3 regions of the Halonatronomonas betaini genome follow, and region 3 is predicted to be linked to each of the others. Evidence: riboswitches for the same ligand, from Rfam matches in the RefSeq annotation. Region 3 holds a riboswitch; each other region holds the start of a gene.

Region 1 (10,538 bases), on a different contig from region 3:
GATAATATCACCTCAACAATATCATCAACAGTCAAGGCCTCGCGCACATAACTCTTCAAATTATTAAGTGGCAGATAGGTATTTGTGAAATTCTGGAAATAGGCGATAAACTTATCAACCTTATATCTATCGCCGATATATTCCCTGAGTTCCAGCAACTGCTCCCGGACCGATTCATCAGGTTCACTCTCAAACCCGGCAGCCTGCTCGCCACAGTAAAAACAGCCCTCAGTTCCAAGCTGGCCATCCCTGTTCGGACAGGTCAGCGGCAGATTCACCGGCAGCTTGTAAGTTTTTTCACCATATCTATCTCTCAAATAAGCCGAATACTTATAATAGGGTTCCATATCTAAAACTCCTCACAGCAAAATAGTAATATATAATAGTAATATTATACAGTTACTATTTTACCGTACCATAACATTTATTGCAAACTAAAAATCCTTAAAATCCCCTGAATTTAAACCTGCTCTATCACTCAACTTTCTGCATTATTACTCAACTTTATTTGCTCCATAACTTAACTTTCAGCCAAAATTTCAGCCTAAACCCGCTCCTTTTCCAGCATTATATCAAGTATCTCCCTGTCAGTGCTATCCATCCCTGGACTATTCAGCCTGGCCAGATTATCAAGCAGATCCTCCATATTATCAGCCAGCATCCCCTCAGATGGGCTCAGTCCAATCCCCCGGCTGGCCAGCACAGCTGATTGCACAGCCCAGTGTGAAGATAACGCCACCTTATAGGCACAGCCTGTCTTGGCCCCATCACAGACAATTCCAGTCAGTACCCCGTATAAATTCAAACCGGCCTGAAAAATATCCTTTTTGCTGCCACCCAGGAGATAGACAATTCCGCCACTTGCCCCAAAGGCCGAAGCAACTCCAGCCCCGCACATGGCCGACAGCACGCCAAGTCTGGCTTTAACATAGACAGATATCAATATCGCCAGGGCCAGAGCTCTGATCAACTCTTCTTCGCTCTTTTCTAAAGCCTCAGCTGCTCCAATCATCGTCAGGAAGGCAGTTATCCCCTGATTGCCACTCCCAGCCAGTGACATCGCCGGCTGAGAACTCCCGGTCATCCTGGCCTCAGATGCCGCCGATGCCAGCAGTGACGGATACTGCAACAGCTTGCATTCCTTCGAATCAAGTTTCAGCATCGATCTAATAGTGGCTGCCATCCCTGCCGATTTCTCCATGCCTTCATCGGCCAGCCTCTTTGATATCTCAATGCCTTCCCTTAATATTCCTAATTCGTCAACATCTATATTTTCAGCAAACTTAATAAAATCCTCAAGCTCATAATTCTCCACTGGCTGCCTCTTTCTCTTAACAGCATCCACCGGCTCAACCTTAAAATCCCCGATCTCATCGTTATGTTCAACAGCCTCAACAGCTGTATAATAATCTAAAATCACCAGCCGCAACCTCTCCACACCACTATCCATACCAGCATCCCTGCCCGCACCGCCACTAACAGTCAGCTCAAGATCTATCAGCAGCCGATTAATATCCCGATCAATCTCAACCTCAAAAAGTCCGGCCTTCACTAACTTCCTGGCTTCATCGATATCTCTATCCCTAAGATCACTTAAAACCTCCAGGTTCCGCTCAGAATCACCAGCCAGATATCCCAGCGCTGCTGCCATCGTCACCCCGCAGTCAGTCGTACCAGGTATTGTCACCCTGGCCGCATTCTTATATAAATTAGCATTAACAGTAATCTTTATCTTCTCTAGCTTACCAGCATTAACACCCTCACCAGTGCCATCAATTTTTCCAGAATTACCAGCGTTGCCAGTTCCACCAATTCTCCTTGTTAACTCCTGTCTCGCTCTGGCAGCAGCAAAGGCTACCGAAACCGGATCAGTACAACCCTGGGCCGGCATTAAAGCTTCCTCAATAATACTTTTTAACTCATCCATCATCTCCATATTCCATTTCCACCCCTGTATTAATTGCTTCATCTTTTAGTTGATTGTCTTTAATCATCCCGCTATTTTCAACCATTGCCACAAATTCATCGACTAGTTTCCCGTCAAACTGTATACCCCGGTAATTCTTTAACTCCTCCAGGGCATCCTCCGGATCTCTAGCAGGTTTATATGGTCTGCCAGATATCATCACATCAAAGGCATCTGCAATCGCTATTATCCTTGAATATAAAGGGATCTCTTCACCCTCAAGACCATCAGGATACCCCTGGCCATTCCACCATTCATGATGGGCCAGTATATTTTCAGCCACATCATCATAATCCCTGAGAGAATTAATTATTCTACTTCCGTATTCAGGATGCTTTCTGATCTCTTTCCAGTCATCCTTATCCAGTCTCTCTTCTTTAAAAATCAGATCATCTGGCAGCATATGCAGCCCGATATCATGAAATTTCGCCAGAAAATCAAGATCCTCCCTGGCCTCATCACACAGGCCAATCCTTTCAGCCAGTCCTATAGCCAGCTCCCTTACATTATTCAGATGCTCTCTGGTTTCAAAGCTGTTTTCTTTAAGCTCTTCCAGCATATGCTTTACAAGATGCTCACCGCTATTTTCACCATCCAGGGCCTTATCACAATACATATCCTTATCAGCCTCTTCTAAAACACTATTTATCTCCGTCTCACTATCAGATTTTACTGAAATCCCAATAGCCACCGAGATCGGATCCCCATTCTCATATGAAAGCAAGCAGTTACTTTTTATCCGCCTGTATAAAAGTTTAGCTGCATCATAATCAGTATTCGGCATCAGGATAACAAACTCATCTCCAGCCCATCTCGCCAGTATATCCTCCTGACGGATTGAGTTCTTTAATATATTTGCAACCTTCTTAAGATGTTCATCCCCGGCTTTATGGCCATAGGTATCATTAATTACCTTAAGCCCATTAACATCAATCATTACTATCGCCAGAGGCATCTGTCTTCCTGTATCAAGCCTTTTTAGCTCTTCCTCAAAAAATCGCCTGTTATACAATTCAGTCAGACTATCCCGGTATAACAGATAATTAATATCCTTTTCCCTCTTTAAAATCTCAGTAATATCCTGCGCAAATAAAAACCCATACTCCTGCCCATTATAGTTTAGATGTTTACAATTTATTTCAACCGGCAATTTCTTTTCCTGTTTAGTCTCCAGAGTAAGCCTGAATGTTAAAGGACCCTGATAATCCATATCCCGCAGGCAGTCCATATAAAGCTCTTCCCCGCTCTCACTTACTAAATACTCGAACTCTTCCCCGATTAATTCCTCTTTTTCATATCCTAATAAATCCGATGCATATTTGTTAATATCAATTATTGTACTGGTCTCATCAAATAAAAAAGTCATCAAATTGGCATTCTCTATTCCAAATTGGGTCAGCCGATAATTAGCCATATATTCCAGATATTTATCCCTTAAAAGCCCAATCCCCAGACTGAGAGCAATCGCAAAGGCTATATGCACAGAAGTATTTAAAAACGATGTAACTCCAAATCTATTTATCGAAATAATACTTGCAACAATTATTAAAATAGCTGCTGGTATAACACCTTTAAACCCAGCAGTAAATCCAATTATTACAGCATAAAGAAGAAGAATAAGCCCTAAAATACTTAATTCAGCATAAAAAGCCAGAATAAATAATAATAGGCCTGGTATCAAATAACATAATACTCTGGCCCCAATCCTCATCTTTCCTATTTTAATGGCTTTTTCCCAGAGGTCAGTAAACATTTTTACTCCTCCTTCATAAACTCACCAAAAACTCTGCAAAAACTTTTTAAAATAAAAAGTTATCAGTAAATCTATTATATCATATATAAGATTCAAAATCTCATGGTATTTTACTCATTAAAAAAATAATTAGTAAAATTTTATTATAATTTTTGGCAATAAAAACTATGCAAAACTTATTTTTTATGATATAATTGATAAAAGTGAAAAAATTATTTTCTCTACCCGAAAAAGGCTACTCTTTCCGAAAGGAAAGATTCGCAAAGTCTGTGAACCTGTGACTATCCATGTTATGGTTGCCAGATTGCCGAAGTGGAGGATAGGATTATACCTGTCGCCTCCTGGGTTTGACAGGTTATTTTTATTTCCTCCCTTAAAGGGTATCCTGCTGAAAAGTAGCTCACAAATTTAAAGGAGGAAAAAAATGCTTAAAAAAGCAACCGTATTACTTATCGTGTTCACCCTTATCGTCTCTTTCTCAATGACATCCTTCGCCTCAAATTCTAATGACATAGTCCAGTTTGAAAATGGAGAAAGAGTAATTTACAATCCAGCAGAACCAGAAGCCAATGGATATTCAGGTTCAGGCAATGGCCATGGCCCTAATAATCCACTATATGTAGCTGGAGAATAAAAAACAAAAAAAAATCATTAATGATTTAAGGTTTATCGCTTTTAGCGATAAACCTATCTTATTACTCAATATTTTCTCTCTGATATTCCTTTTCAGCCTTATAAAAGGCATCAACGACCTCAGGTGAAAACTGTCCACCTTTACATTCTTCTAACTCCTTTAATGCCTCTTCCCGGCTAAGCCTATCCTGGTATGGTCGTTCATTGGTCATGGCATCATAAGCATCTACAACAGTTAATATTTGAGCTTCAATCATTATTTCGTCACCCTTTAATCCCTGGGGATAACCTTTACCATCATATCTCTCATGATGTTGATGTACTATTTCTGCAACATCTTTATAATGACCTTCTTTTAAATATTTTAATATTATGTTTTTGCCTTTTACGCAATGGGTCTTCATCTCCTGCCATTCTTCATCATTTAAACTCCCTGGTTTATTTAATATCTCTGAATCAATCTCAATTTTACCAGTATCATGTAAAAATGAAGCATAACTTAAATTAAACAACTGTTTATCTCTTAAACCTAACAATTCAGCAGTCTTTAATGAGAGCCAGTGCAATCTAGTACAATGTTCCTTAGTCTCTAGATCCTTATTTAAAACCTTCTCATTTAAAGCAATTAATTCATTAAATCTCTTTTCAGCATTATTAAAAACTGGAGAATTAGTAAATATTAATAACTCTGTTTTTTCTAGTGTTTTAAAATATGTCTCATCTACTTCACCATTTACTGATATGAAATTACCTTTTGTTAAAATTTCTTCACTATCTTTGCTTTTTACCTTGCCATCTAATAGAAAATAAAATTCAAAAGCATCATCTTCTGTCTTAATCATAAATATTCTATCTTCAACAATTTCTTGATGAATAACTTCCAAATCTTCATTCTGAGCAATCAAAGATAAACTTGTTGTTTTTCTTTCAATTTTATCTAAATAGTCACTTTCATCTCCAATAACTAAAGAAAGTGGAAAACCTATATCATCAAATTTATTCATTATTATTAATCAACCTCCACCAGACATAATTTAAATCAACTATATATTAAGTTACATATATAATCGATTTTTCCTGCTTTTCTGTCGTTTTTAAGCATTTAGCAGGAGTCCAGCAGCAAAAATTATATAAACTTCTTCCTCCTGTATAAACTGGCTTCAGATAATTCATCTATTCCAATCGTCTCAATCCCGGCAAGGTCAGCTATTGTTCTGGCCAGCCGATAGATCTTATCAACTGCCCTGGCTGATAACTTTAAACCTAATATCGCCTCCTTTAGAAATCTCCGTTCAGCCTGGCCCAATGGCGAGACCTCTTCCAGCTCTTTCCTCGATAACTCAGAATTCAATTTGCCTTTATTACTTATAACCCCATTCCTATTACTATCAACTATCTTACCACCATTCATCCAGCCTTTATTCCTCACCAGCTGGATCTCCCGTGCAGCTATAACCCGTTTTCTTACCTCTGCACTCGATTCCGCCCTATATTTAGCTGTTATCATCTCATCTGGTTTCAAATCAACTAACTCCAGCTGAATATCAATCCTATCCAGGAGCGGACCTGATAATTTAGCCTGATACCTTTCAATCATACTCCTGCTACAGCTACATTCCTGCCAGCTCGAACCATTATAACCACAGGGGCAGGGGTTCATTGCAGCAACCAGCATAAAATCAGCTGGAAAGTCCACCTTATAATCCCGCCTGGAAATACTGATACTCCCGGCTTCCATCGGCTGTCGCAATAATTCCAGCATATCTCGTCTAAATTCTGGCAGCTCATCTAAAAACAATATCCCCTGATGGGCCAATGTTATCTCGCCAGGAGCCGGATAACTACCGCCACCAACCAGCCCGGCCCTGGATATAGAATGATGAGGTGCCCGCCATGGCGCCATTCTATCAACTTTAGGACTGCCAACAGCTGAACCAATTGCAGCCACCTTTTTTAACTCACCTCTCTCAAGTGGAGGCAAAATCCCCTGAATACTCCTGGCCAGTAATGTCTTGCCAGTCCCGGGAGGTCCGCTTAAAATCAGATTATGCCGACCGGCAGCTGCAATCTCAACTGCTCTCCGCCCGGCCTTCTGGCCTCTAATATCCGCCAGCTCAACATCTATTAACCCCTCATCCTCAAATCTCTCCTTAAACTCCCAGCCAGCCAGTCTATTTAAATCTTCCTGAAACAATTCAGCCGCCTCGAAAAGATCATTCACAGGAAAAAGCTTCAATCTACTCTTAAATTTAACCTCATTTTTACAGGCTGCTGGAAATACAAAGTTTTTAAACCCGGATCTTTCAGCCAGCTCTAGCAGTGGCATTAATCCTCTGATTGCCTGCACCTCGCCATTTAGAGCCAGCTCTCCAATAATATAAGTATCTCCAGGGATCTCATTTATAACCCCATCTCCTGCCAGTATTCCCAGGGCAATCGGCAGGTCAAATTGAGGCCCCTCCTTCTTTAAATCAGCTGGAGCCAGATTTATCGTTATCCGCTTTGTCGGGTATTTAAAACCACTATTGATCAGGGCAGATCTAACCCGCTCCCTGGATTCCCTGACTGCCTGATTGGCCAGACCAACCATCACAAAGGCCGGCAGACCCCGATTTATATCAACCTCCACCCCAACTGGCACAGCCTCTATCCCAAAAACAGTTCCAGAATTAATTGCAATCGGCATTCCATCACCTCCCTCTGCTAAATCTAGAAAGCATTCTCAATATGATTGATCTTCCAGCTATCATCCCGCCTGAAGACAAAAATCCCATCAAATCTTATCTCTTCATAATATTCATCCTGACTTGCCAGATATTCTCTGGCAGTATAGCGAATCCTGGCCTGTTTTCTCCTGTCGACCCTGTATTCAGCAGCCCCAAAGGCCAGATTACTAATCGTCTTCACCTCAATAAATACCAGCTCTCTTCCTCCTGTCTCATTTTCCCTGCCATCTGCCTCATCCTGAATCTCTCTCCTGGCAATCAAGTCAAGCTCACCCTGCCGACAGTAATAATTTCTCTCAACTATCTCATAACCATTATCTTCAAGATACCTGGCAGCCATCTCTTCCCCTATATTTCCAAGCATCTTCCGCCCAATCTCCTCCATCACAAATCCTCCTTATCCTCCACCTTATTATTTTAACTCCAATAGATAATTTTTCCATTACTCTATATACTTATCCCTCAAATAAAAAACTCCTGCATAAATTATGCTTATGCAGGAATTAATTTCAAATATTTTTTTATAATTAATCTTAAGTTAATAAACCACCTAATTTTCATACTATCATTCAAGTTGATTATAATTTTTTAACAGCTTCAACTAGATTACCCATACCCTCTCTAACCTCATCAGTACTGCAGGTAAAGGCAATCCTGACTGAATTTTCAGCTCCTATCCCAAAATCTCCGCCAGGCACAACTGCAATCCCGGCCTCTTCCAGGAGATAATCACAGAGCTCAATCGCATCCATGCCAATATCAACAAACTTAGGAAAGGCATACAGACCTCCAGCCGGCGGCACCAGCTCAACCATATCTAATTCATTTAACTTATCAACAACAATATCTCTCCGCTCTCTAAATACCTTTAACCTCTCATTAACTATCTCATCAGATAAATCATAGGCCTGTAAACTCCCGTATTGAGCAAAGGATGTCGGGCAGATTGTCATATTCTGAGGCACCTTAACCATCTCTTTTATAAACTGCTCAGGACCGGCCAGAAATCCGATCCGCCAGCCAGTCATCGAATAGGTCTTCGATGTACTATTTACAGTTAATGTCCTCTCTTTCATACCAGGCAGGCTCCCAATACTGATATGCTCACCCTGATACAGAAACTTCTCATAACATTCATCAGAGATCACAAAGATATCTTTATCCTTTGCAAATTCAGCAATCTCATCAAGGCTCTCCCTGGATTGAATCGCCCCGGTCGGGTTATTCGGGCTATTTAAAACCAGTAATTTAGTCTTATCTGTATAATATTCTTCCAGGAGCTCTCTGCTTAACTGGTAATCATCCTCCACAGTCGTCGGCACAACAACTGGTTTACCTCCTGCCAGCTGAACCTGCTTATAAAATGAAGAATAATATGGTGATGGTATCAAAACTTCATCCCCGGTATCTATAGTTCCAAAAATAGCAGTAGATAAAGCCATCATCGCCCCGGGTGTAACAATTATATTCTCCCTGCCAGCTTCAATCTTATTTTCATCAACTAATTTCTTAGCAATCTTATCCCTTAATTCATCTAAGCCATAATTTGAAGTATAATGGACTTTTCCATCTTTAATTGCCTCAATAGCAGCATCCTTAACAGATTCCGGGCTATCAAAATCAGGCCTGCCAACCTCCATATGAATTATTCTCCTGCCAGCCCGTTCAAGTTCTTTAGCCTTCTCAAATATAATCCTATTACCTGCAAATGCAACATTCTTAACTCTATCAGAAGCAGTTAACATAATCAATCGCCACCTCTTAAATATTTTATGAAACTATTATCCCTTTAAAAATTACCTTTTTAGAAAATCTATCTTTTTAACTTTCGGCCTTAAAAACTTAATCAATGGATATCCCAGACCAAATACAACAACAGCCTGACTCACTGTAATTTGAGCAACTACAACTAAATACGGAACCCCAAAGAATAAATGCAAATAAGCACTAACCAGTAATCCATTTAAAATTATCGGACTTAAATAGGCAATAATAGTATCTCTATACTGATATGTAAAATAAGCTGCCAGTAAAGTTACAAAACTACCGCCAATAATATCAACCATTCCCAGCCCACCAATAATATTGGCCAGTAAAACTCCAATAAACAGTGCCGGCACTGCCTCAGGATACAATATAGGTAATACTGTTAATGCCTCAGCTGCCCTAAATTGCAGCGGGCCAAAACTAATCGGAGCTAAAATATAAGTAACTACAAGATACAACCCTGCAATCATAGCCCCTCGTGTTATCTCTTTCGTTGTCATAAACTAAATCCTCCTGTAAATTTTCTTATTTCCTAATCCAATTTCATTTAACTATTATAATTTTTCAACTCTATTTCTTAATCTTCTTCAACTGAAATGTAAGAATAAATGATATCACTGAAAATATCAGGAAAAATGCAAATCCCTGCTGATATCCCTGGATTGTATAAATCCTGCTCCCATCAATCATCTGACCGGTCCAGGTTGCATCCAACCTCCAGCCAATCAAAAAGTTAAAGATTATAGTTCCTAAAAATGGGGCCAGATTAATTAAGCCCATAGCACTCCCTTTTAACTCAGGGAATAGCTTTTTAACATTGCCAAATGTAACCAGTACAAATAGAGTAACAGTACCAAAGATAAATAATAGACCTAACAGCTGCCATAGCGGCACATAGCCTCTTCTAATTATCACAAAGTATATCCAGAATAAAGCAGATACACCAGAAGTAAGTTTAAGCATCCTGATCTTGCTCCCTAACCGCTTTTCTACAAAATCTAACATCAATGCACTCACAATGCCACCACTGGTAATTAAAAATGCAAAATTAGCAGCCATATTCCTTGAAAGTTCGTGAACATGGGTAAGATAAGGAACAATCCATAAACCTGACAGACTCATCATTCCCCCTAAGACTGTAAATATTATTATAAAGTATGACCAGAACTCCAGGCTCTTTATTAGACCACCCATGCCTAAAATTATCTCTTTTAAACTTCGCTTTTCTTCCTCGATATCATTAACAGGCTCAAATCCCTTATCTTCAGGCTTATTCCTGACTAGAATCCAGGCTAAAACTGCCAGTATGTATGTTATAACTCCAAATAACACATGGGACTGCCTCCAGGTTAAATATCCAACTAAAATTGAAAATGGAGTCGTAGCCAGCAATGCACCTATATTACCCATCAGTGCAGTCCAGCCAGTAAATTTAGTAAACTGCTCCGGCGGAAACCAGACAGCCACCATCTTTAAAATCGATACAAAAAATGTCGCAGCACCGATGCCAATTAATAAACGGCCAGTTGAGGCCATTATCATCCCATCAGAGATGGCAAAAAAGATTGAGCCACTGCCCATTGAAACCAGGCCCACTGTCGTCACAATCCTGACCCCAAATTTATCGCTTAATATTCCAACAGGGGCCTGTAAAAATCCATAGGCATAAAAATACATCGAGGTCATTGCCCCT
Region 2 (10,538 bases), on a different contig from region 3:
TCAGGATAGATCTCTTCGCCAATCTCCTCACGATGGAGGGTTAAAAGAAATAGAGATCTCAATAAACCTGAAATAACTTCTGGTTTTTCCTCGATCATTTTATCCTTCTCCTGAAGAGAGGTGATAAGGGGCATTAATTTTTCAGTATCACTTTTAATATGATCTTCAATTTTTTCTTCAGGTAGTTTCCTAACTATCTGCTGATATTCTCGCTGATTTTGATATAGCCTCTTGATCAGTTGATTTTTATCGATCAGCTGAAAACCCTTCATCAGAAAATCTTTAAAGCTTTGAGCTGTAATTTCGCCTTTAAAAATATTCGAATCCAATATTTCTTTCTGGATTTTTTCTTCCTCTGCCTCTAAAATTGTAAAATATAATTCCTCCTTTGAGCTGTAAAATGAATAGAATGAGCCCTGGGAGATTCCTGCAGCTTCAGTTATATCTTTGATTCCAGTCTTTTTAAGGCCAAACCTGCTAAATAATTCCTGACCAGCCTCAATCAACTTATCATTTATCATGTTCTTTTCAGCTTCGCTAAAGGCCTTGGGCATTCTGGCCACCTCCAATTATATAATGTATGAATGAATTTAATTTATGTTCATTGATATTTTTAATATATCATATTAAATCAATTAAGTCAATATCAATAGCCATACGAATAGGTGGTTACTTTTCCAGTCTAAAATTATATAATATAACTGTAATAATCTAATATTTAACCTGAATATATTCAGGTACAAATCATTATTTGGATAATATTTAATCAAAGATACGCTGTAATAGAATTGAAACTGGGTTGGTACTGGGTTGATACTGGGTTGGTACTGGGGTGGTACCGAGGAGATACCGGGGAGAGATTGGAGGAAAGGTATCTTCAAAAATAACTTATTATGGAGTGAGATAAAGATGAATATCAAAAAATTGCTAGAACTTTCTAAGAAGCCGGAGATATTTACAAGGTCTGATCTAGATTTCTGGGACGACTGGCATATCTCTAAACAGATGCTTAATGCTCACCTTGATCCTGATTGTGATGCTGCCAGCAGGAACTTTGAAACGATTTCCAGCTCAATTAACTGGCTTGTTGAAGAGATTTTGCCTGATCATGCTCATGGGACAGGACTTCTGGATCTTGGCTGTGGCCCTGGATTATACGCTGCTGAGCTGGCCAGGGCTGGCTACAGAGTTACCGGGATTGATTATTCCAGGAGATCGATAGATTATGCCAGGGAAGAGGCTGCAGCAGAGGGTTTAGAGATCGAATATATTTATCAGAACTACTTAGAGATCGATTATCAGGAAGAGTTTGATGTAATTATGCTGATCTACTGTGATCTAGGGGCTCTGACAGATAAAGAAAGAGACCACCTTTTAAATAGGGTTTATCAGGCATTAAAACCTGGAGGCCTTTTTATTTTTGATGTCTTTTCAGATAAGAATCGAGATGAAAGCTCAACAAGAAGGAGCTGGGAAATCAATGACGGAGGGTTCTGGCATCCTGAGCCCCACCTTGCACTGACAGAAACCTTCCTCTATCAAAAGAATGATACTTTTCTGGATCAGACTATTGTAATGACTGAGTCTGGAGAGATTAACTTATATAGAATTTATGATCATTTTTATACCAGGGATTCAGCAGTAACACTACTGGATAGCCATGGGTTTAAAGATCATGAATTTTATTCTGATCTGACTGGTAAGAGTTATTCAAATCAGTCAGAGACGATTGCTTTAGTAACTAGAAGATAGAAGTGCTATAAATATAGAAGGGGGATTTTAATGGAACCAGATAAAATTATCATTGAAGAAGCTTCCTCATTAAACTATCTTTTTAAGGGCCAGTTTATCCATCTGGTATTTCAAATAATTATAGCTGCAATAACCTGGTTTTTAGCAGAAACAGCTTTAAGTCAGGGAAGTTGGCTAGGTCAATCTGATAGAACCTGGCTTATACTTGGAATAATGGTATTTTTCTTCCATCAAATTATTGTAGCTCTGGTTTTTAGGTTGCAGCTTGGGCAGGCTTTATTTACCAGGCTGTTTGGCCGGCTGGACTTACTGGTCTGGGGGATCATCTTTTTCCCGTTTTTAGCTGCCCGTCCATTTACCGTCATGGCTCTTGCCAGAGCCAGTCAGAATACATTAAATATTAATTTGTTCTTTGCCAGATTTCTGGCCATATTACTTATAATTCCGGCTGGCTATACACTCTGGTCAGTCCTGAGATATTTTGGCTTAATTCGGGCTTTAGGTGGCGATCATTTTAGGGTGAAGTATCGGAAGATGGGACTGGTCAAAGAGGGAGCTTTTAAATACACAGATAATGCCATGTATCAATTTGCCTTCTTGCTTTTATGGGCAATAGCATTATATTTTAGATCATATCCGGCTTTGCTGCTTACGATTTCACAGCATCTTAGCATCTGGTCTCTGTATTACTGTATTGAGAAACCTGATCTTGATCTGCTGTATTAATAAAATTTACTTTATTTTAAAGATTATTTGTATATGCAGAAAAAATATCTTGACTTTATTCAATATTGATGGTACTATAGTACCAGTCAACATGCAAATATTGGCAAACCTGTTGTGAAACAGGGACGCAAAACCCTGGATCTTATGTCTTAATAAGACTGCCTGGTTGCTGCTTTAGAAATTCAAAGCATCAATCAACTGGTCCCTGGACCAGTTTTTTTTATATTAAAATGTTCGAAAATTATCAAAGTATTGTTACACAGCTTTAATATTTGAATCTGTTTTAAATTATAGCTATAGGATGGTGTTACTGGCATGAATAATAATTTAGCTTTTAAAAAAATTATCGATAGTGTTGATGAAATTATAGGTATTCAATATCCAGATCATACTATAGATATGTATAATCAGGCAGGCTATGATTATTTAGATTTATCCAAGGAAAAAGTTGTAGGTAAAAAATGTTATGAATTAATAGGAAGAGATTCTGAATGTGATATCTGTGCAGCAAAACAAACTCTAAAGAGTAAAAAATTAGAATCAGTTGAAAAGTACATTCCTGAAAAGGATACCTATATAAAATCAATTACTGCCCCAATCTTTGATGAAAACGGCGATATTATTAGGATAATTGAATGTATTAAAAATATAGCATATCAAGAAAGTAGGGAAGAAATTGAGCAATTAAAAGAATTATTAGATAAACTAGTTAATAAATCTCCAGGGATGACATATCAATTCAAATTACTTCCTGATGATTCTTATACTTTTCCCTATATCTCAGAAGGTATAAAAGAACTTTTAGGCATTTCTTATAAAGAAACAAAAGACAATCCTGATAAGGCTCTTTCTTATGTTCATAATAAAGATTATGATCGAATAGTCCAGGAACTTAATAAATCTGCCAAAAACCTCTCAGTCTGGAGTGAAGAGCTAAGGATTATTTTGCCAGATCAAAATGTAAGATGGATAGAATCTATTGCAATGCCAGAAAAACTGGATGATGAGAGTATAATCTGGCACGGTAATATTTATGACATAACTAAAAGAAAAACCCAGGAATTAAAAATTAAAGAGTTAAATAAAGTTGCAGTTGAATTTCATGAAATAAATAATGAAAAAGAGATCTGTGAAAAGACCCTTAATTCAGCTAAAAACATTTTGTCTCTAGACTTAAGTAGTATTAGATTAGCTAAAGATGATAAATTAGTTGCAATTGCAACTTCTGATAAAATAAAATTGCAAGATGTATCTATAGATCATGGGATTTTAGGTAAAGCTTATAAAAATAATCAAAGTTATTTGACTATAGATTCAGCAAAAGAGCCTGATGCAAATCCAATTAAAAATAGCTATAAATCAGCTATAACTATACCAATTGGTGGTATCGGGGTCTTTCAGGCCGTTTCTTTACAAAAAAATGCATTTAACAGGAGAGATTTAGAACTGGCTGAAATTCTTATTGCCAGTACCAAATCAGCTTTAAATAGAGTTTATTCTCAACAAAAAATCAAAGATAAGAATCTGTTATTTAGTAGCACCCTTGAAAGTATCCAGGATGGAATTATAGTTTTAGATTCTGATTTTAGAATTCGCTATGCCAATTCAAAAATAAAAGAGTGGTATTCTTTAGATAAATCATTAATCGGAGAGAACTGCTATCAAGTTTTAAAAGATTCAGAAACTAGATGTGAAAGCTGCCCCTCAGAAGAAAGTTTTAAATCAGGTAGAGTAGAAAAAACAATTACTAGCATAGAACAGAGTAATCAAACAAAGCAACTAGAAGTATATAGTTATCCTATGTTAGATGACAATAATAATATCCATGGGTCTGTAAGTTTTTATAGAGATATAACAGAGTATTTAAAACAGAAAAAATTACTTGAAATGAATAAATTTTTTGTTGATAACGCAGATCTATTAATATTGAGGGTATCACCTGAAGGAAAAGTTGAATATGCTAACCAGACAGCACTTACTAAATTAAATTATTCAAAAGAAGAGTTTATAGGTTCATCTGTAGCAAATTTTATATTTACTGAGGAATTTGTTCCTAGAAATAAATTTTGGAATAAAATAAAAGAAGAGGGCAGTATAACTTATGAAAGAAATTTTATAAAAAAAGATGGAAGTAGTTTTCCAGTTGAAATAACAAGTCAGTATTTTAGCTATAAAGATCAAGAGCATGAATTTGTGTTTATTCAAGACATATCAAAAAGAAAAGCATCAGAATTTAAGCTATTGAAAACTAAAGAGAGACTTGATCAGGAAATAAATAATGCAAAAGATTTACATGAAAAGAGATTGCCGATTAGTTTACCTAAGCTCAATGGTCTTGATATTTATGCCTATTATAAACCTGCAAATGAAATAGGTGGGGATTTCTATAATTTTATAAAACTTAGTGATAACAAACTGTTATATTATATTATTGATATTACAGGACATGGCCTTGATGCAGCGATGATGAGTTCTTTTGTTAAAAGTACAATTAATACTTATGTAAAACTTCTCCCTGCTGATAAAGTACCAGATCCTAAAGAATTATTGAAGTTTATTTATGAACAGAATTTGGAAGAAAACTTCCCTGATGATTATTTTGTAACGATTAATCTTGGAATTATTGATACTGAAGAAAACCAGATGGTTTATAGTAGTGCAGGCTCTCATATACCACCAGTTATTTTTAATGAAGCTGTTAAAGAACTTCCTGCTGGAAACCTGCCTATTTCAAAAATGATATCATCAGATGCAATTGATTATAAAAATGTAAAAGTTGACCTATCTTCAGGTTCAATAATATTTTTATCAACTGATGGCCTTAGCGAGCAGACTAATACAAAAGCAAGATACAGTGATCAATATAATGAAATTATAAGCCAGAATACTCATATGTCAATTGAAAAAATAGCTGAAGCATTAAATAAAGACTTTGCTAGTTTTTGTGATGGTGACAATGATGATGATATTACCTATTTAATATTTAAAATCACATAATAAGTTACATACTTGTATTTAGAACATATTTTAATATCTATTGACTTATTGATAATAGTTAGTTATAATATAAATACATGATATAAATATCACAAATAATTCCGGATTCAGGGGGAGCAATCCGCCGGATCGGGTAGAAATATTCTTATGGCTCTATTTTCAGGGATATCTATGTCTTATCTATGTCTTTAGATATCCAGGCTTTGCGATTTATATCGGTTTATAATTGCAGAGACTTATCTCTGTAAATAGTCTACCATATATTATACTCTACCCGCCCTGTTAGCCAACAGGGTTTTTCTTTTACATAATAATATTATAATTTTCACATGAAAGGGTGGGAAGATGAGTAATTCTAAAAGAATTGGTGTTGTCGGGATAGTTATAAAAGATAGAACAGAAGTTGCTGAAAAACTAAATAAGATTTTAAGTGATTATGGAGATATAATCCTTGGCCGGATGGGGATACCTTCAAGGGAATATAATCTCTCTATGTTATCATTAATAGTTGAAGGAACCCCAGACCAGGTGGCTGGGATGACAGGTAAAATCGGTAATCTGCCAGGAGTTTCAATCAAATCAACTCTTACTTCAGTAGAAGTCGGTGATATCAATGACTAAACCATTAAGAGAAATATTAGAGCTAAATAATATAGAACAGGTCCTTGCAGATACCAATCCTCCAGATGCTAATGAATTTGAGCAGATAATTACTAAAGCTTTAAAGCTGGAAGGTTTAAATGAGCTAGAGGTGGCCAGGCTTTTAAAGATAGAAAGCCCTAAAAAAATCGTGAAACTGCTTGAAACTGCCGGTAAAATCAAAGAGGAGATCTATGGCAAAAGGCTGGTAGTTTTTGCTCCTTTATATCTGGATAACTATTGCAGTAATAACTGTCTCTATTGTGGTTACCGGGCTCCAAATAAAGAATTGAACAGAAAAGAACTTTCAGAATCAGAGATTAAGAACGAAGTTAAAGAATTATTAAATACAGGCCAGAAAAGATTGCTGATTCTAACAGGTGAGAGGAATTCTTCTAATATTGACGATCTTCTAGATAAGATTGATAAGATCTATGCAGTTGATGGCGATAATCCAGGAGAAGAAGTCAAAAGAATAAACCTTGAGATAGCCCCACTTACAGAAGAGGAGTTTGCAAGGGTTTCTAACTCTAAAATTGGAACTTACACCTGTTTCCAGGAGACCTATCATCTACCAACCTACAATCAGATGCATCTTTCAGGGAAAAAGCAGGATTTCGACTGGCGGCTGGAGGTTATGGATCGAGCAGTTAAAGGTGGAATAGATGATTATGGCATCGGAGTTTTGTTTGGTCTCTATGATTTTAAATATGAAGTTCTGGCCATGTTAAGACATGCCAATTATCTTGATAAAAAGTATGGAGTCGGTCCCCATACAATCTCTGTGCCCAGGTTTAAACCAGCTGCTGGCGCTAAAATCAAAGAGGCCCCCTATCCAGTCAGCGATGATGATTTTAAGCTGTTGATAGCTATAATTAGAATGGCCCTGCCCTATACAGGCATGATTCTCTCTACAAGAGAGCCAGTCCAGTTAAGAAATAAGCTATTTAAATATGGCATCTCCCAGATCAGTGCTGGCTCCTGTACTTCTCCAGGTGGTTATAACGATAAGGCTGAAGAAACTGGCCAGTTCAAACTCTATGATAACCGAAATTTAGAAGAGATTGTTACAGAGGCAGTCCAGGCAGGTTATCTGCCAAGTTTCTGTACATCCTGTTACCGGCAGGCCAGGACAGGCAGAGATTTCATGGAACTGGCCAAACTAGGAGATATCAAACCCTATTGCCAGGCCAATGCATTATTAACCCTGGCAGAATATCTAATAAATTATGGATCAGAACAGTTACAGGCTGATGGCTTTAAATTAATCGATCAAAAAATCAATGAAGTCAGAGAGAAAAATCAGGCACTGGCAAATAAAATCAGTAATAAATTAGACCAATTAAAGGATGATAAATATGACCTCTACTTTTAATTCAACACCAACAGCTGAAAGACCCCATATAGCAGTCTTTGGCAAAAGAAATGCAGGTAAATCAACGATGATAAACTTTTTAACAGATCAGGACCTGGCCCTGGTCTCAGAAATACCAGGCACAACAACTGATCCTGTTTATAAATCCATGGAAGTTCTGCCTTTAGGGCCGGTGATTTTTATCGACACTGCTGGTATTGATGATAGAGGCAATCTAGGCAGCAAAAGGGTCGAGAAGACCCTCAGAGTTATCAGAAAGACAGATCTGGCCCTGATGATAATTAATAACCTGAAAGATTTAGAATATGAAAAAGACCTTATTTCCAGGCTTGAAGAGAATTCAATCCCTTATTTGATTATCTTTAATAATATAGATAATCTCGATCTTTCAAAAGCTGAGATATCAGCAGCCTTTGGTGATTTCTCTCCAGAAAAAATTATTATAGCTGAAAATTATAGTAATAATGAGCGAGAAGAAATTCTAAAGGCCCTGGCTTCACTGGCCGGTGAAAATAATAATCTAGAAGCTGCGGCAAAGAGATTAATCGGGGATCTAATTCAGCCAGACGATCTGGTTCTATTAATAATTCCGATAGATAGTGGGGCGCCAAAGGATAGATTGATTCTGCCTCAGATGCAGACTTTAAGACGAATTCTGGATAATAGAGCCCAGGTTTTAGTCGTCCGACCAGATTCAATTAAATCTGCCCTGGTAAATTTGAAAAAACCTCCAGCACTGGCAGTTACTGATTCCCAGGCCTTTGCCCAGGTAAGTAAATTAGTTCCTGATAATATTCTCCTGACTGGTTTTTCAATATTATTTGCCCGGTATAAAGGAGACTTAAATAGCTATCTCCAGGGAGTAAATTACTTAAAGAAATTAAAACCTGGTATGGAAATTCTGGTTGCGGAAGCCTGTACCCACCGGAAACGCCATGAAGATATAGGAACAGTAAAAATTCCAGGCTGGCTTGAAGAAATAGCAGGAGGAAACTTAAACTTTACCCATTATGCAGGACAGGACTTTCCAGCAGAGATTGATAAATATGATCTTGCCGTTTTCTGCGGTGGCTGTATGATCAATCAACAGGAAGTTACCAGCAGAATTAGAGATGCCAGGAATGCGAGAGTACCAGTCATTAATTATGGTATCCTGATAGCCTGGAAGATGGGGATACTGGATCGAGCTATCCAGCCCTTTTTAGATGAGGTGGAAATCAATTATGCAGCCAATTAATTTTAATGATCAACTCCAGGTTTTAGATAATCTTGAATTAATTCTAAGCAATGATTGCTATAATCAGAATCTTTTTAAAACTGCTGATGAAATCAGGCAGAAATATCATGGAGATGGTGTTCACTTAAGGGGCCTTATAGAATTCTCAAATTACTGTAACAGAAGCTGCTATTATTGTGGACTTCGTAAAGAAAATAAAAATCCAGAAAGATACCGCTTAAGCCAGAAAGAAATTATTTCAGCAGCCTTAACAGCTGAAGAATTAGGCTACGGTACAGTTGTTCTCCAATCCGGGGAAGATAATCATTTTACCCTGGAAATAATTGCTGAAATAGTTAAAGAGATCAAAGAAAAGACTGACCTGGCTATAACATTATCTTTAGGAGAAAGAACTAAAGAGGAGTATCAGGAATGGCGTCAGGCTGGAGCCGATAGATACCTGCTCCGTTTTGAGACCTCTGACCCTCAGTTATATGAAAAATTGCATCCTGTCGGGAACTTTCAGAATCGAATAGATAATTTATACTGGCTTAAAGAGTCAGGCTATCAATTAGGAAGTGGTTCTCTGATTGGTCTGCCGGATCAGTCAGTCCAGAACCTGGCAGATGATCTCAGGCTCTATAAAAAGCTGGATTTAGATATGGTCGGGCTTGGCCCATTCTTAATGAACCCCAACACCCCGCTGGCTGGTGAAGATAACGGTTCTTTTGAACTGACCTTAAAAATGCTGGCCTTAACAAGAATAATTCTGCCCAAAGCCCATCTACCAGCAACAACAGCTTTAGGAACTGTTGATAGCAAGGGCAGAGAGAAGGCTCTCCAGAAAGGTGCTAATGTAATGATGCCTAATGTTACCCCGAGAGAATACAGGGCAAATTATCAATTATATCCAGATAAAATCTGTACAGATGAAAATCCGGTAGATTGTAGTCATTGCATTCCAGCCCGGCTGAAGACAATTGATCGCTTTCCAGCTACTGGTCCAGGTCATTCATTAAAGTAAATATTAAAAAAGCCACAGGGAGGATTATTTACCCTGTGGCCAATTATCTAATTAAAATACTGGTACAACAGAACCTTCATACTCCTCCAGGATAAACTCTCTAATCTCTTCACTCTGGAGAACTTCTAACAGGGCCTGAATCCTATCATCATCCTCCTCATCTTCGGCCCTTACGACTAAGACATTACTATAAGGTGATTCATCGCCTTCAATAATCAGAGAATCTTCTAATGGGTTTAAGTCAGCCTCTAAAGCGTAATTTGTATTGATAACTGCCCCATCAAGGTCATCAAGGGATCTTGGCAATAATGCTGCCTCTAACTCCCTGAATTCAAGGTTAAGCGGGTTATCAACTATATCCAGAGGGGTTGCATTTAAGTCTTCAGGGTCCTCAAGTTCAATTAATCCCTCATTATGGAGCAATATCAATGCCCGGCCCTCATTGGATGGATCATTAGGTATCCCGATAAGTGCTCCTTCAGACAAATCATCGATATCATTATAATTATTGGAATAAAGCCCAATCGGTTCAACATGGATAGCTCCAACTGATACTAAATCAAGGCCATGATCAGAACTAAATTGGTTTAAATAAGGCTCGTGCTGAAAGAAGTTTAAATCTATACTGCCATCATCTAATGCCAGGTTTGGGGCAACATAATCGGTGAATTCAACAATCTCGAGCTCAATCCCCTGCTCTAAAAGTACAGGCCTAACCTGTTCTAATAATTCTGCATGGGGTAGTGGAGTTGCTCCAACCTCTAATACTTCATTTGCCCTGACATTATTATTGATAACTAACTGACTTC
Region 3 (10,538 bases):
TATTATAACATAAAAATTGCCTGGCATGTTGCCAGGCAAAAATAATTATATTTAACTGTTCCAGGCCTGTACAAGTGAACTTAGACCCTGTAACAAAAAACCACCTGCTACCCAATAATAGACCAGGTCTGGAAAAGCCAGTACCAAAACACCTACTGCTATATATAGTATTCCTGAAAATGTTAAACTAACTCTACTAGTATTACTTGTCTCTTCTGCCAATATATCAACCCTCCTTAATACAAAGCTCTTACCAGCACCTAACGATGTCATTCTCTTTGGATTTACATATGATAAATGCCCTCTTACATCTGCCCAAAAATCCGGGAAGTATACTATATTAAGGAAAATACCAGCCAGCAATAAAACAAGAATATAAGTTGTACTGGACCAATAATCTCCCCAGGATAAAAGCAGGCCAATTTCATCCATAAATAAACCCATTCCAATTCCATACATCAATGCAGTATCCCTTTTACTAAAATAATTAGATCCTACAATAGCAAACCAGCCGGCCAGACATATTAATAATATACCAAAAAACAGATGATGAATATGATAACCAAATAAAACAACATTTGTGCCTACATAAAACCTTAATTCACCATCTTTAACCGCCTGGGATGCAGCACTTCCAGCAGAGCCTGCTATTATTACTGCTAAGCGTATAAAAAGAAATGATAAAAAATATGAACTTGTAATAATAAAAGGAATTGATTTATCTCTTTCTACGTTTTGATCTTCTATTCTTTTAGGATCTTTAATAATTAATCCCTCCAGAAACTAACTTTTTGGATTTTATTAACCTAAAGTTATAATATAATATTTCAAACAAAATATCAAAATATATGACTGAAATAAGACTAAGAATTGACTAAAAAATGACCTGGATTTGACCTGAATATGACTGATTACCTTTAATTGGATGGTATAATTAATATGGTAATATATATGTCTGGAAATTATGAAGAGTCTGCCCCTGGATGGTATATTTGCGCGTAGAGTTGTCAGAATATATTGATTTCTAAAGACTTTATATTTAATTATTCCAAGGGGGGGAACAAAAATGAAAAAGGTAATTATACTGGTATTGGTTTTAGGGATTGTAGCATTTTTAAATGGCAATGTATTAGCTATTGAGAGAGTCTCTATTAATGGTGGAGGAACTGTTATTGTCGATGATAATTTAGCTATGCTTGTTGAAAAAATAGATCTCGTATCTCAATATGCAGACTATGGATGTGTTGCAGAAGGTTCAGCAATGGTAGGTCTTGCTGATTTTGGTTCAGGTGAGCAGCATATAATAATGATTTCATTAATTGGCTTAAGAGAGAATGTTGATTTAGGAGTGCCTGGAGGCCAGACATTTGATATAAAGTATAATGATAAAATATATACATCTGTTAAACCATGTGAAGAAGGTTTTTCTAATATAATGATGGTTTTAGAACCTGGAGAAGTATTTGCTCCGGAAAATCTTGAAGTCTGGTGGCAGGAGGTTGGCAATTTAGTTTTAACCAGTATGTAATATTTTCTTCAAAACATTTGCATTTAGGAGGTAAATCTTATGAAGAAATTTATTCTTTTTCTCTTCATAATTGGAATTGTCTTTGTGTTCAGCGCTATAGATTCTTATGCAATTGTAACAAGAGGCGGAGGCTTACCAACCAGAGTACAGTCTTTATTAGTTGATAAGGTAGAATTAATTCCACAGCTTGCAGATTATGGATGTACTGGAGCTGGAACATTGTTAGTAGGTTCATTTGATTTTGGGTCTGGTTTACAACAGATATTGATGGTTGATCTTTCAGGGATTGGAGAAAATCCTGATTTAAATTTCCCTGGAGGACAAACTTTCCAGGTTAAATCTAATGATATCTTATATGCTTCTGTTAATGCATGTGAAGCAGGATATGCTCATTGTATGATTATCCTGGAAGCAGGAGTCAATTATGAAGATGAAATTCTTGAAGTATGGTGGCAAGAAGGAGAAACATTAATAATGGTTAGTCGATAAAATATTAATTACCATAACCTGTAGAACCTAGGTTCTACAGGTTTCATTTTAATAAATTAATTTATCTAAATTATTTAACTGCATTTCTAACTGCCTGAATTATCCTATCTCCACTAAAAGATTGAAAAATTAATAAAAAAAAAGTAAAGAGACAGGTTTTAACCTGTCTCTTTAAGTAATAGGGGTTTTATTAAAAATTCTAGTCTAACCCTGGTTCATCATCGGTAAATTCATTTATATAATCTATTTCATATCCATTTTCATCAACTATAATATCAAAAAGATGCCAGTGCATTCCATTTTCATCTGTAGGAGCTTCATATTCAGTCCATTCACCGTTTTCACGAACGCGAACCATTGCTTCAGAATCACTTATTTCTGGTACATCTTCTCGATTATCTGAATCATACATTGAAAAGTTTTTAATGAAATATATATAGCGACCTTCATATAATCTTTCAATCCGAATAGTTTCAGGTTCATTATTCTCATAAGTTAAAATATCTTGATCAAGTTCAGCATAGGGATAACTATTTCTAGAACCTTGATCCTGATAATAAATATGATAACCTTCCTGGCTGGAATCATTACTATCTGGAACTATTAAGTGTGCATCAAGGTCCTCGACACCTTCTTGCCAGTTTAATTCAAATAGCAAATCTGCACTTATTGTACTTTCTTCATTTCCATTATCACTATCTGATTCATCATCTTCACTATATTCTTTATATAATCTAAAATTTATGTTAATTGTTTGGCCATCTTCTTCCACTTCTACTGTTCTTGAAACAGGCTCATAACCGTCTCTTGTTACTGTAATTTCAGTATTGTTATCAACATCTTCTAATCTATAATTACCATCACTTTCTGAGTATGTTACTGAGTTACTGTCTGTTCTCACTATCCTGGCATCTTCTACAGGGTTATCGTCACTGAAAGTTTCAACAACTGTACCACTAACCTCACCTCTAACAGGTCTATCACCGGTAAAAGTAACTATATCACTGGATGAAGAACAGCCTGTAATTGCAAAAACAACAAATAAAACCATGATAGAAAACACAATTTTTTTGATATTTCTCATAATATCCTCCTTAAAAAAGCCCATAAAAAACAAAAAACTACTCCGAAGAGTAGTGTAAATTAATCCCTCCGGTAGCCGAACCACCCTGTTTATCAGGGTATCTAGCTTTGCGAACCTGCCTTTCGACAGGAGTGCCTTTATCTCAGGTAAATATTTTATTTGTAAATAATTATAATATGAATAATTATAAAAAACAATAGGCTAAATTAATTATATTATTAATAAATATCCTTAACTATCAAGTTAATATAAGTTCTATTTCTAAATGTTGTCCATTCTGGCTGATAAAGGAGATCAGCATAACCAGATTTAACTCTCTCAAACTTATCAGCCATATAAAATCCTATGCTTTCAATATCATTAGACTCAAATTTTAAATGTCTTTCTTTAATTAAATTAGGATTATCTATTTCAACATCTTTAGATAAAAAAACAGGATGTCTATTTTTATGCCCAAAGGGAGCAAGTCTGTATAGACTATCAAGTAAATCTGAGTTAACCCTATCTAAATCTAATTCAAGATCGTAAGTCTCCCTTTTATACTCAATACCTTCTGCTAGCTGATTAACTTTTTCAAAAAAGTCTCTAAATCTTCCAGCTTTTAATTTTAAACCAGCAGCCAGCTTATGACCTCCAGTTTCTTCTAACATACCTTCTTGCTGACATCTCTTTAAATTCGCATAAATATCAAAAGGCTCAATACTTCTGGCACTTCCTTTTAAGGTCTGACTATCAATAACAATAGCTGGTTTATTATATTTGCTAGAAAGTTTGCCGGCTATCAAACCAACTAGCCCCCTTAAAATTTTACCCTTAACCAAAATCACATTCAATTCTGGTTTGATTTTCTTATCAACTATCTCCATTATTCTATCTGTTAATTCTTTTCGTTTCTCATTATTTGAAATTAATTGATGAGCAAGTTGATTTAAATCTTGGGCTGGTTTTCTTTCTTCATATAAAAGTAAGTCAAGAACAGGCTCAGGCGATCCCAGTCTTCCTGTTGCATTAATGGCTGGACCTATCTGATAACCCAGATCCGAAGCAGTAATTGCTTCAGGTGATTGGCACAAAAAAGAAGTTAATTTATCCAGGCCAGGATTTATATCGCCTGAACAAAATTTTTCTAGACCGGCAGCAACAATATATCTGTTTTCACCTACAAGTGGAACAACATCTGCGACAGTAGAAAGAGTTACAAGATCAAGAACCTCATCAAATGATTCCTTTAATAAAGCCTGACCTACTCTCCAGGTAATTCCTCCTCCAGAGAATTCTTTAAATTGATAATTCCCACTTTTTACTTTTAGATCTATAAAATTATCACCTAAAATTTTCAAACTCTCTAAATCGTCATTTTTATGATGGTCAATAACTATAACTTCAATATTATCATCTTTTAACTCATTTATTTCTATCTGATTAGAGATACCACAATCCAGGGTTATAACCAGTGATGGCTTTAATTCTTTTTTGATTAACTCAACTGATTTTTTTGAAAGCCCATATTCATCCCGATATCTATCACCACTTAATATTTTGATATTAGCTCTAGAATCAAATTTTTTAACTGCCTTATAAAGAATAGCAGCCGATGTCAGACCATCACAATCAAAATCGCAAAAAATAACTATTGAGCCATGTTCAATATGTTCTTTTAATAAGTCAATCACATTTTCTATATTTGGAATATCATTATAAGACTGAAGTTTATCTATAGAAGGACTAAAAAAATCATTTAACTTCTTTCTGGTATTAAAGCCTCGCTTTATTAATATTTTACTAATACTTTCATCTAAATTATATGATTTTGCTATCTCTTGATAATTCATCTTTTCCTCCAATTAATAAGTTTTATTTCTATTAATATAATATAACATCAAATATATTGGATAGCAAAAATCTTAAAGACTTGACAAATAAATAATACTTATAGTATAATTTGAGCAAGTAAATTGTTAAAAAATTTAAATATTTAGGTTGAGATATTAGAGAGGCCTTTTTGAGCAGTAAATTCTCCGCTGGATTTCTGTGTCAAAAAGGTTTTTTATTTCAAAAATTTAGAGGAGGTATAAAAGTATGGCAAAATTATTTGGTGATTTCGATAAGCTAGAATCTGATTTTGCTGATTTTGGTGAAATGGTTGGGGTTTGTATGACAAAATCTCTTGAAGCCCTTTTTCTTTATTTAGAAGAAGGAGAAAGTGAAAGGGTTAAAGAGCTTACCAGTATTGTCCATAGATATGAAAGCAAAGCAGATGAGAAAAGACGGGATATTATTACTAGCATTTTAAACGGTAGCTTAATGCCCCATACCAGAAGTGATATGTTAAACTTAATTGAATCTATTGATGATATAGCTGACTTTTCAGAAGATATTATAGATGAGATAATCTTTCTTGGCTTAAAATTTGAGTATCTTGAAATTGAAAAAACTAAAGAGATGAAAGAATTGCTTTTAGAACAATATAGTAAATTAACTAAAGGTTTAAACCTTCTCTTTAAAGATATGGACCAGGCTTTAGTCTATGCCCATCAACTTGAAGAAATTGAATCTAAACTTGATGATATAGAAGAAGAATTAATTAGAAGTGTTGGGCAGAATGAAGATCTAGATACGGCCAGTAAACTTTCCCATCGAAATCTGATAAAAAATATATCTGACCTGGCAGATGTTATTGAAAAGGTTGGAGATGTAATAGAGATAGTAATCTCAGTAAGACGAGGATAGAGTAGCTAAGAAAGGGGAATTTCTATGTGGTACCTTTTATCTGGAGTATATTTAGGCGGAACTCTTGGAGCAAATGATGCAGCCAACATCTTTGGAACTGCTGTTGTTACTAAAGCTCTTAAATTTAAAACAGCTGCTTTATTAAGTGTAATTTTTGTTATTATCGGTTCTGGTCTTGAGGGTGCTGGAGGCATGGAAACCCTTGGTGGCCTGGCAGAACAGACACTTTTAACAGCCTTTTTAAGTTCACTGGCTGCTGCCCTTACTGTTACTTTAATGACCGTACTGGAATTGCCAGTGTCAACATCACAGGCTGTTGTTGGAGCCATAATTGGTGGCAACATCTTAACAGGAACTGTTGACTTTTCGCCACTTATACCAATTTTATTTGCATGGATATTAACTCCGATTGGAGGCCTTGTGATTTCTTTTATTCTATATAAGTTATATTCAATATTTGTACAACATAGAATTAATAATCTTAAATATTTTGAGACATTTGTTAGGGTTGGACTTGTACTGGCAGGAATGTATGGAGCCTATTCATTAGGGGCCAATAATGTCGCCAATGTTGTAGGTGTATTTGTTGAAGCTGGCATGTTTGAACCAGAACTTGCTGGTATTATAGGTGGTATGGCTATTGGACTTGGTATATTTTTTAGTAGAGGAGTCATGGAAACCATTGGCAGAAGAATTACTGCTTTAACGCCATTAACTGCTTTAATAACAGTCATAGCTCATTCTATAACACTTTATATCTTTGCTAGAATAGGTATACCGGTCTCATCATCCCAGGCTATTGTTGGAGCAGTATTAGGGATTGGTCTGGTCAAAGGCACTAATATGATGGATTTTGAAATGGCTAAAAAAATTCTCTTTGGCTGGATTGGAACTCCATCAGTTGCCTTTTTAATTGGGATAATTTTAAATATTATCTTTTTATAATTTATTAAACTACTTGCCATAAATTATAGTTAGTGTTATAATAATAACATCAGTAATTTTCATTTGCCCCATCTGTACCCTCAGATGGGGTTTTGCTATTTATTTTTTAATTTTTCAATAAGATTTTTCACCCTTTTTTTTGCTTCCTCAGTTTCACTTATCTCCTTTTTAAATTCTAATGAAAGAATATCACTTTCATTTGACTTTTCTGGAAGATATTCAACTGGTATTTCAAAACTATATTTCTCTTCTGGTCTAATTAATAAAATAGCAATTCCATTTTCAATCCTATCGACTGTTACTTTCATAATATACAACTCCTGGATTATATAGTTATTTGATCTTTCCATCTATTAAACTTGTTTGAATCAATTCCATCGACTTCTTTTATTTCTTCAATTGTCTGGAACTCATCATTGTCCTCTCTATATTCAATAATATTATCAGCAGTTACAGGTCCAACCCCCCAGAGTGATTCAAGTTGAGACTTAGAAGCCTGATTAATATTAATTTGGCTATAATTAGTTTCTGAATCTTCAGGTTCGCTTATTTCAGATTCCTCTGCTTGATCTAAATCATCTTGATTTAATCTATTTGTTTCAATAGAATAATACTCCCCATCTGTATTAACAATTATATCACCATCTAAATCATTTCTATAAATCTCAATATCATTTTTCTCGAGTAAATTTATAACTTCTGGCGCTGGATGATTAAATCTATTATCCTCGCCTACCTGGATAACAGCTATTTCAGGATTTACAGCTTCAAGAAAATAATTATTAGTAGAAGTTCTGCTGCCATGGTGAGCCACCTTAAGGATAGTTGACGAAATATCAATACCAGTACCTAAGATTTCTCTTTCAGCAAATTCCTCAATATCACCGGTAAATATAAATGATATCTGATCATATTGAAGATAAGTTACAATAGAAGAATCATTCAAGCTATATTTTTCTGTATCTTCGCCAGGGTGAATAATATCAAATGTCAGATTATCCAGTTCTATTTTATCTCCTCTTCTAGGCGTTTTAAAAGTAAGATCTTTTTCATCTATTAAAAGTAAATAATCTTCATAGGTCTGAGATGTATGGACTCTACCACTATCATAAATAGCATCAACTGGAAATTTTTCAATTACTGCAGATAAACCTCCAATATGATCAGCATGAGGATGAGTAGCAATAATCGCATCAAATCTATCAACGCCGGCCTCATTTAGATATGAAATTAATTTCTCTTCAACACTGGCAAATCTATCACCACCATCAATTAAAACTGTATCACCTTCTTGATGCTGCAAGAGAATAGCATCTCCCTGGCCTAAATCGATAAAATGAACTGTTAATTCTGCTGCAACATTAAAACTGAATATCAGCAGAAATGCGAGTGCGAATATTAAAATTAAAAATTTATTTTTTCTAAAGATATTAATCCCGCCCTTCTAATAACCTAATTAAACATTTCTTAAAATTTTTATCTTCCTCTGGAGTTCTCTTGCTATGAGTTGGGTGACGTTTATTTGCTCTCCTCATTTTAGCATATAAATGGCGTTTAGCCAGAAGATTATCTATATTTTCTTCAGTATATCTATTGCCTGAGTTATTGAGAACAGTAGCTCCTTTTCCTAAAACCAGAGCAGCCAGTCCATAATCCTGAGTGATAACTATATCACCTGCTTCGACTCTATTTATTATCTCCATATCAACTGACTGAGATTCTATATCTAACTTTTTAATCTTAGCATAATCAGATTCTATCTGATGGGCATAATTAGTAAAAATAATTAATTTATAGCTAAATTCTTTTGCAATCTTTTCAGTTATCTGAATTACTGGAGATCCATCTCCATCGACTAATATCTTAATTCCTATCACCTGACTTTCTATTGCCAAATTTTAATTTTTTTAGGACTATAATATAATAAAATTTTTATTTTATAATTTTCCTAACTTATTATAAACTACTTACGTTCAAAAGAATAACCCAAGAATTAATAAATGAACAGGATAAAATAAATAAAAGAAATATTTTAATTTTAACCCCTGTTTACCACTATAAAATTTTATCAGAATAAATGAAATAAGAGCAAAAAGCTGAATATAATAAAATGTTGAATCTCCAGGATTCATTAATCCAATAAATAAATAAAAAAATCCATATAAACCTGTTACTGATATTAACATATACTTATAATCATACCTGAAATGATGAATAAAGTAGATTAAAAAAACACCAAAAAACCTATAATCAGCACCAATAATATCTGCCAGAGATGCTAGCAATACAACTGGTATGATACTTCCAAATCTATCACTAAGAGCAATTGCAATTAATCCTAAAGCTAGAGTGACAAATATATTTAATCCAGAATCAAAACCAAAGGCCAGCCAGAATGGATATTGGGATATTATTGCAAGTATAGCTAGCCGGGCCAGATATTTATTAAAATTTGAAGTATGGCAATAACCTTCAGTTATTAAAAAAGCAAATAACGGAAATGCCAGTCTTCCAATGATTCTCAGAATAATAAGATCAGGGAAAATAACATAACCAATATGATCAATTAACATTGTTGTAATAGCTATTATCTTTAACTGAAATGAGCTCATACTATCATCTCTTTTTTAGATACTTTTTAAAATAATTTCTCTAACCTTACTTAGTGCTTCTGGTAATTTATCTGGATTACTGCCTCCTCCCTGAACAAAATCGGGCTGTCCTCCACCATTACCATCCAATATAGGCATTACTTTTTGAATTACTGGGTTCAAATTAAACTCAGCTATATCTTCTGATCTTGCCAGTATCATTCTTGCAGTCTTGCCATCCTGCTGCCCGAAAACTACTATTCGCTGATTAACTGAAACAAGCAAACTGGCCAACTCCTGGACTTCTGTAAACCCGAGATTATCAAAACTATTAATAATAAGTTTATACTTTCCTATCTCCTCTGCATCCTTAATTAATTCAGCTTCTTTATATTTTAAAAGTTGGCTTTTAAGATTATCTATTGTATTTGATTTATTATTTAGTTCTTCTAATAACCTATTAGTTTCAGCTATAATTTTCTTATTATTAACAGATAGTTTATCTCTTAAAAAAGCTGTTAAATTATTTTTGAAACGATAATCTTCAACTGCTCTTTGTCCACACAAAAAATGAAATCTGGTACCTACTTTATAATTTTCTGACCCAATTACTGAAATGATTCCGATCTGACCAGTACTTTTAAGATGTGTACCTCCACAGGGATTTCTATCGAGGCCAGCTATCTTTACAATCCTGATATCATCTTCGTTGTCACCAGGATATTCAATTGAAATATCCTTATTTTTGTATATAAAATGATTACATCTAGTTTCAATCTTTTCTATCTCTTTCTGAGCAAGTTTAATATCTGTATCAATAGTAAGGCTTGATTCTCCTAAATGAAAACCTATTGTTTCTGCCTGATATAAGTCCTTTGCAACTGCAGAAAGAAGATGCTGACCTGAATGCTGCTGCATTAAATCAAAACGTCTTTCCCAGTTAATCTTACAATCCAAATCGATTTTTTTAGAGGGTAGTTTATCCCCAACATGAAATATCTTGCCACTATCCTCATAAACATAACTGATCTTACTCTCTCCTATACTTCCATTGTCTGCTGGCTGTCCGCCACCTTCTGGATAAAAAGCAGTCTTATTTAATCTAATATGATATTTCCCTTTCTCTTCAAAATAATCTATGATATTTGCTTTAAAATCCTGTTTAAAGGAA

What was found. Region 3 has a riboswitch for cyclic di-GMP ahead of I0Q91_RS04460 (carboxypeptidase-like regulatory domain-containing protein). Riboswitches for the same ligand answer to the same signal wherever they lie in the genome.
Region 1: it holds a riboswitch for cyclic di-GMP, as region 3 does, so the genes downstream of both, I0Q91_RS06595 (hypothetical protein) here and I0Q91_RS04460 (carboxypeptidase-like regulatory domain-containing protein) in region 3, are expected to answer to the same signal.
Region 2: it holds a riboswitch for cyclic di-GMP, as region 3 does, so the genes downstream of both, I0Q91_RS02045 (PAS domain-containing protein) here and I0Q91_RS04460 (carboxypeptidase-like regulatory domain-containing protein) in region 3, are expected to answer to the same signal.

What each region holds. Positions count from the first base shown of each region.
Region 1 covers NZ_JADPIE010000003.1:234,617-245,154, forward strand. The annotation lists gene mnmL (tRNA modification radical SAM protein MnmL/YtqA) at 1-347, opposite strand, end outside; gene I0Q91_RS06585 (L-cysteine desulfidase family protein) at 545-1,936, opposite strand; gene I0Q91_RS06590 (sensor domain-containing diguanylate cyclase/phosphohydrolase) at 1,920-3,719, opposite strand; cyclic di-GMP riboswitch class I at 3,943-4,031, shown strand; gene I0Q91_RS06595 (hypothetical protein) at 4,144-4,353, shown strand; gene I0Q91_RS06600 (HD-GYP domain-containing protein) at 4,415-5,356, opposite strand; gene I0Q91_RS06605 (YifB family Mg chelatase-like AAA ATPase) at 5,479-7,038, opposite strand; gene I0Q91_RS06610 (YraN family protein) at 7,062-7,463, opposite strand; gene I0Q91_RS06615 (pyridoxal phosphate-dependent aminotransferase) at 7,657-8,823, opposite strand; gene I0Q91_RS06620 (QueT transporter family protein) at 8,875-9,345, opposite strand; gene I0Q91_RS06625 (MFS transporter) at 9,416-10,538, opposite strand, start outside.
Region 2 covers NZ_JADPIE010000001.1:395,800-406,337, forward strand. The annotation lists gene I0Q91_RS02030 (TetR/AcrR family transcriptional regulator) at 1-554, opposite strand, end outside; gene I0Q91_RS02035 (class I SAM-dependent methyltransferase) at 910-1,752, shown strand; gene I0Q91_RS02040 (methyltransferase) at 1,783-2,478, shown strand; cyclic di-GMP riboswitch class I at 2,571-2,652, shown strand; gene I0Q91_RS02045 (PAS domain-containing protein) at 2,794-5,475, shown strand; gene I0Q91_RS02050 (TM1266 family iron-only hydrogenase system putative regulator) at 5,821-6,096, shown strand; gene hydG ([FeFe] hydrogenase H-cluster radical SAM maturase HydG) at 6,089-7,489, shown strand; gene hydF ([FeFe] hydrogenase H-cluster maturation GTPase HydF) at 7,473-8,726, shown strand; gene hydE ([FeFe] hydrogenase H-cluster radical SAM maturase HydE) at 8,713-9,729, shown strand; gene I0Q91_RS02070 (MetQ/NlpA family ABC transporter substrate-binding protein) at 9,781-10,538, opposite strand, start outside.
Region 3 covers NZ_JADPIE010000002.1:283,730-294,267, forward strand. The annotation lists gene I0Q91_RS04445 (hypothetical protein) at 52-459, opposite strand; gene I0Q91_RS04450 (hypothetical protein) at 1,067-1,528, shown strand; gene I0Q91_RS04455 (hypothetical protein) at 1,568-2,017, shown strand; gene I0Q91_RS04460 (carboxypeptidase-like regulatory domain-containing protein) at 2,217-3,101, opposite strand; cyclic di-GMP riboswitch class I at 3,169-3,247, opposite strand; gene I0Q91_RS04465 (single-stranded-DNA-specific exonuclease RecJ) at 3,320-4,933, opposite strand; gene I0Q91_RS04470 (DUF47 domain-containing protein) at 5,181-5,831, shown strand; gene I0Q91_RS04475 (inorganic phosphate transporter) at 5,856-6,776, shown strand; gene I0Q91_RS04480 (DUF3006 domain-containing protein) at 6,872-7,084, opposite strand; gene I0Q91_RS04485 (MBL fold metallo-hydrolase) at 7,102-8,211, opposite strand; gene I0Q91_RS04490 (YaiI/YqxD family protein) at 8,207-8,653, opposite strand; gene I0Q91_RS04495 (TraX family protein) at 8,750-9,388, opposite strand; gene I0Q91_RS04500 (alanyl-tRNA editing protein) at 9,404-10,538, opposite strand, start outside.